DNA from 2 places in the Klebsiella sp. Sb-30 genome. Region 2 is predicted to be linked to the other one. Evidence: predicted binding sites of a transcription regulator. Region 2 holds the regulator's gene; the other holds the start of a gene.
The links. The regulator CRP, encoded in region 2, controls carbon source genes, mostly activating them, when cyclic AMP is high. The targets are predictions, from matches to a motif close to ATGTGANNNNNNTCACAT.

Region 1 (3,153 bases), 480 kb from region 2:
CATCAACTCCGTGCGTCCGGCCCCCATCAGCCCGGCGACGCCGAGAATTTCGCCCTGACGAAGGGAAAAGGTCACATTTTCAACGCCCGGTCCGCACAGATTGTCCACCTTCAGACGAACCGTACCGGGCGCTTTATCCAGGTGCGGGTACTGATCTTCCAGCTTGCGGCCAACCATCATTTCGATCAGCAGATCTTCATTCAGACTGGCTACCTCGCGCTCGGCGATAAACTGCCCGTCGCGAAAGACCGTCACATCATCGCAAATCTCGAAGATCTCTTTCATACGGTGAGAGATATAGACAATTCCGCGCCCCTGCGCTTTCAGCTCGCGGATGACGCGGAACAGAGATTCCGTTTCGGTATCGGTCAATGCGTCCGTTGGTTCATCCATAATGATGACCTTCGACTCAAAGCTCAGCACCTTGGCGATTTCAACCATCTGCTGATCGCCAATCGACAGATCGCCCACCAGCTTCTGGCTGTTAAAGCGTAAATTCAGCTTTGCCAGCAGTTTGTCGGCTTCGGCATACATTGTTTTCCAGTCGATTTTGCCAAACCGGTTCACGAACTCACGACCGAGGAAAATGTTTTCCGCGATCGTCAGCTGTGGGATCAGATTGAGTTCCTGGTGAATAATGCCGATACCGGCTTCCTGGGAGGATTTCGGTCCGTTGAAGGTGATCTCTTTGCCGAGCCACAACAGCGAGCCGGCATCGCGGGTATAGATCCCGGTCAGCACCTTCATCATGGTGGATTTGCCGGCGCCGTTTTCGCCGACCAGCGCCATCACGCGGCCAGCATAGACATTGAGCGAGGCGCCGGAGAGCGCCTTAACGCCAGGGAACGCTTTATCGATCCCTTTTAATTGCAATAAGGCTTCCATATCGGCGACCTCAGAACGTCACGCCGGCACAGAGAATAACGTTCGCATACGGGGAACACTCCCCGCTGCGAATCACCGCCTGACTATCTGCGGTTTGTTTTTTAAACTGCTCATGACTGGTGTAACGAATTTCAATGGTGTTTCCCTGGTGTTGCTGCAGCAGCTCAAGGTGAGTGAGCAACGTCGCATGGAGCTGCGGATTATGAGTTTTTATCTCTTCCGCCAGGATCGCCGCCTCAACCTGCATTTCCGCCGTCACCACCTCCAGAACCTGCATAAAGGAGGGAACGCCCTGGGTTAATGCCATATCGATGCGCGCGCTGCTGCGGGGAACCGGTAAACCGGCATCGCAGACCACCAGCGTATCGGTATGACCCAGGTGGGAGATAACCGAAGAAATATCAGCGTTAAGTACGGTGCCTTTTTTCATTTTTCTCTTTTGCTCCATTAGCGAAACGTTTCGCTGTCGCAAGTATTGTCAATACACGCGCGAAAAACCATCACCAGAAGAGAGAAATGTGATCGCCATCGAAACGTTTCGCAAACGCCGGGAAGGAAAAGTGAAGCGGGGCAAAAAACCAAAAAAAGCCCTTCACGTGGAAGGGCTTCAGAGCATCAGATTTCGACCTGGGTACCGAGTTCAATCACCCGGTTTGGCGGGATTTCAAACTGGTCCGGCGCCCTCAGGGCGTTACGCTGCAGCAGGAGGTACAGTTTTCCGCGCAAACGCAGATACCATGGCCGTTTGCCGATAATCAGCGATTCATGCGACATAAAGAAGGAGGTTTCCATCATCCGACAGCTCAGGCCTTCCAGCCCGCAGCGGTGGAACACCTCTTCCACGTTTGGCGTTTCGCGCCAGCCGTAGCTGGCCACCACGCGCCAGAACGACGGTGAGATTTGCTCAATCTGCACCCGGCGGACGTTATGCACATAAGGCGCATCTTCAGTACGCAGCGTCAGCAGAATCACGCGTTCATGCAGCACCTTGTTGTGCTTCAGGTTATGCAGCAGGGCAAACGGAATCACGTTCAGCGCACGGGACATATATACGGCAGTCCCCGGCACGCGAACCGGCGGTGATTTCTCCAGGGAAGAGATCATCGCTTCCAGAGAGTTACCGTGTTCATGCATCCGACGCAGCAGACGGAAACGCTCGCTTTTCCAGGTCGTCATCACGGTGAACATCACCAGACCCAGGGTTAACGGCAGCCAGCCGCCGGAAACAATCTTATCGAGGTTGGCCGAGAACAGCGGAAAATCAATGCTCATAAAGGCGATAAGGAGCAGCGCGACAACGAACTTATTCCAGCGCCAGTTTTTACGCGCGACCGTAGTGAAGAGAATCGTGGTCAACACCATGGTTCCCGTTACCGCGATCCCGTATGCCGCCGCCAGGTTCGAAGAGTGCTCGAAGTTGATAATCACGATCACCACCGAGACATACAGCAGCCAGTTGATGAACGGAATATAGATCTGTCCGGACTCCATTTCCGAGGTATGAATAATCCGCATCGGCGACAGATATCCCAGACGAACCGCCTGGCGAGTCAGCGAGAAGACGCCGGAAATTACCGCCTGCGAGGCGATAACCGTCGCCAGCGCCGCAATGATCAGCATCGGAATCAGCGCCCATTCAGGGGCCAGCAGGAAGAAGGGGTTTTTGATCGCCTCCGGGTGCTGCAACAGCAGCGCTCCCTGACCGAAGTAGTTCAGCACCAGCGAGGGCAGCACCACCGAGAACCAGGCCAGGCGAATCGGAAGTTTGCCAAAGTGCCCCATATCCGCATACAGCGCTTCAACACCGGTAATGGACAGCACCACCGCGCCCAGCGCAACAAAAGAGACGGTTTTATATTCAAGGAAGAAATGAACCGCCCAGTAAGGGTTTAGCGCCTGCAGCACTTCCGGGTTGGCGATAATGCTGCGCGCGCCCAGCACCGCCAGCAGCAGGAACCAAATCAGCATAATCGGCGCGAACAGCTTGCCGACCATACTGGTGCCGTGCTTCTGGATAGCAAACAGCAGCGTCAGCACGATAATGGAGATGGGGACAATCCAGGTATCCAGATTAGGGGCGATAATTTCCAGCCCTTCAATAGCCGACATCACCGAAATCGCTGGCGTAATCACCACTTCGCCATAGAAGAAGCTGCCGCCGATCAGGCCAAGAATAACCAGAACCGACGTCATTCGCGCGGACGTATTGCGGCCCGCCAGCGACATCAGCGTCAGGATCCCCCCTTCACCGGCGTTATCTGCGCGCAT
Region 2 (3,153 bases):
CCGTGAAGCGGTGATGGATTCCGTGGTCCGTTCAATGGAAGACTATATCAACTTCATCACACCGCAGTTTTCGCGCACCCATATCAACTTCCAGCGCGTCCCCACTGTCGACACCTCCAACCCGTTTGCGGCGAAGGGCATTCCGTCATTGGATGAAAGCTTTGTAGTGATCCACTTCCGCAACCTACCGGATATCGATTTTCCCTGGCTGCTGGCGATGCTACAGGGCTCGTTTATCTCGCATATCAATACGCTGGTGGTGCCTGGCGGGAAAATGGGGCTGGCGATGGAGCTCATCATGACGCCGCTGGTGGAGCGTTTGATGGAAGGTAAAGCAATTTAAATTCGCGGCCGGCGCTACGCTTGCGCCGGCCTGCAAGACGGTGTCAACCCGGTAAGCATCGCGCCACCGGGTATCTGGCATTACGCCTCTACCACCTCAAACGAATGGGTGATGTTCACCGCTTTTTGCAGCATCAGCGCCACCGAGCAGTATTTCTCCGCCGACAGATCCACCGCACGGGAGACGGCCGCATCTTTCAGCTCCTTGCCGGTGACAATAAAATGCATGTTGATATGGGTAAACAGACGCGGCGCCTCTTCCCGACGTTCAGACGTCAGCTTGACTTCACAGTTAGTCACGTTGTGACGACCTTTCTGCAAAATAGACACGACATCGATCGCGCTGCATCCGCCCGCCGCCATCAGCACCATCTCCATTGGGCTTGGCGCTTTATCTCCGGAGTTGCCGTCCATCAGAATCTGGTGACCTGACGCCGACTCTCCGATGAAGGTTAACCCTTCAACCCATTTCACACGAGCTTGCATAAAATTTAACTCCAAGGTTGCAATTTTCCTGACAGATTACGCGTACATAACAATTCTCGCAACGGAAGGCGACCTGCATCATGCTGAAGCGAGACACCAGGAGACATGCGGCAAAAGCTATGCTAAAACAGTCGGGATGCTACAGTATTACATTGATGTACTGCATGTATGCAGAGGAGTTCACATTACAGGCTGAAGAAAAATCACCAGCCCGTTTCCCAGGCATAGGGAAACAATACGATTGCATGCCCGGATGCCGTGTAGTGTCGGCACCCGGAGATAGCTTATAACAGAGGATAACCGCGCATGGTGCTTGGCAAACCGCAAACAGACCCTACCCTCGAATGGTTCTTGTCTCATTGCCACATTCATAAGTACCCATCTAAAAGCACGCTGATCCACCAGGGTGAAAAAGCAGAAACGTTGTACTACATCGTCAAAGGCTCTGTGGCTGTGCTCATCAAGGATGAAGAAGGTAAAGAGATGATCCTCTCTTACCTCAACCAGGGCGATTTCATCGGTGAATTAGGCTTGTTTGAAGAAGGCCAGGAGCGTAGCGCCTGGGTACGTGCGAAAACCGCATGTGAAGTGGCCGAAATCTCCTACAAAAAATTCCGTCAGCTCATTCAGGTTAACCCGGATATCCTGATGCGCTTGTCGTCGCAGATGGCTCGCCGTCTGCAGGTGACCTCAGAAAAAGTGGGTAACCTTGCCTTCCTCGACGTCACCGGGCGCATCGCTCAGACGCTGTTGAACCTGGCAAAACAGCCGGATGCGATGACCCACCCTGATGGTATGCAAATTAAAATTACCCGTCAGGAAATTGGTCAGATTGTTGGCTGTTCCCGCGAAACCGTTGGCCGTATCCTGAAGATGCTGGAAGATCAGAACCTGATCTCCGCACACGGTAAAACTATCGTCGTATACGGTACGCGTTAAGTCGATAAAACGGCGTATTGCTTGCGCAATACGCCGTTTTTGTTTTCCCTCTATGTGGCGCAGGCTGATTTACCACCCGGAAGTCAACTATGCACTGCGGCAAACGCTGGTGTTGTGTTTGCCTGTCGCAATCGGCCTCCTCCTCGGTCATTTACAGCAAGGTCTGCTGTTCTCGCTGGTGCCCGCCTGCTGTAACGTCGCCGGTCTGGATACGCCGCACAAACGTTTTTTTAAACGCTTGATTATTGGCGGTTCGCTGTTCGCCGGCTGCAGTCTGGTCGTCCAGCTTCTGCTTCAGCAGGCGATCCCGCTACCTTTGATTCTCAGCGGCCTGGCGCTGCTGCTCGGCGTGACGGCGGAGATCAGCTCTCTGCACGCCAGGCTTCTGCCCGCTTCGTTGATTGCCGCGATCTTTACCCTGAGCCTTGCCGGAAACATGCCCGTCTGGGAGCCACTGCTGATCTACGCCCTCGGGACGCTGTGGTACGGTCTGTTTAACTGGTTCTGGTTTTGGCTATGGCGCGAGCAGCCGCTGCGCGAATCGCTGAGCCTGCTCTATCGCGAGCTGGCTAACTACTGCGAAGCCAAATACAGCCTGCTGACCCAGCATATCGATCCCACCACTTCACTGCCGCCGCTGCTCACGCGCCAGCAGAAGGTGGTGGACCTGATCACCCAATGCTACCAGCAGATGCATATGCTGGCGGCGAACCAGCGCAATGACCACAAGCGCCTGCTGCGGGCGTTTCAGATGGCGCTGGATTTGCAGGAACATATCTCCGTCAGCCTGCACCAACCCGAAGAAGTACAAAAACTGGTAGAACGCAGCCATGCCGAGGCGGTGATCCGCTGGAACGCGCAAACCGTTGCCGCTCGCCTGCGGGTGCTGGCCGATGACATCCTGTACCACCGCTATCCGCGGCGCTTTAACATGGATAAGCAGATCGGCGCGCTGGAGAAAATTGCCTGGCAGCATCCGGACAACCCGGTAGGGCAGTTCTGCGCCTGGCACTTCAGCCGAATAGCCCGGGTGCTGCGTACCCAGCGCCCGCTGTACGCTCGCAACCTGATGGCGGATAAAGAGCGCCGTCTGCCGCTGCTGCCCGCGCTAAAAAACTATCTCTCGTTAAAATCACCGGCGTTACGTAACGCTGCGCGTATCTGCGTGATGTTAACGGCCGCGAGCCTGATGGGAAGTGCCCTGAACCTTCCCAAGCCTTACTGGATCCTGATGACGGTGCTTTTTGTAACCCAAAACGGCTACGGCGCGACGCGGGTACGTATCGTCCATCGGGCGGCAGGTACGCTTGCCGGTCTGGCCATCGCCGGACTGGCGTTGCACTTCCATGTCCCGGAGGGTTATACGCTCTCCGCGATGCTGCTCGT

Region 1: rbsD (D-ribose pyranase) is a predicted target of CRP. The motif match lies at 1,402-1,419, and genes of this name have one in related genera.

Annotation. Positions count from the first base shown of each region.
Region 1 is NZ_CM172749.1:5,341,673-5,344,825, forward strand. Features, by position in the region: gene rbsA (ribose ABC transporter ATP-binding protein RbsA) at 1-885, opposite strand, end outside; gene rbsD (D-ribose pyranase) at 896-1,315, opposite strand; gene kup (low affinity potassium transporter Kup) at 1,501-3,153, opposite strand, start outside.
Region 2 is NZ_CM172749.1:436,287-439,439, reverse strand. Features, by position in the region: gene AC236I_RS01980 (phosphoribulokinase) at 1-343, shown strand, start outside; gene AC236I_RS01975 (OsmC family protein) at 424-828, opposite strand; gene crp (cAMP-activated global transcriptional regulator CRP) at 1,135-1,767, shown strand; gene AC236I_RS01965 (YccS/YhfK family putative transporter) at 1,820-3,153, shown strand, end outside.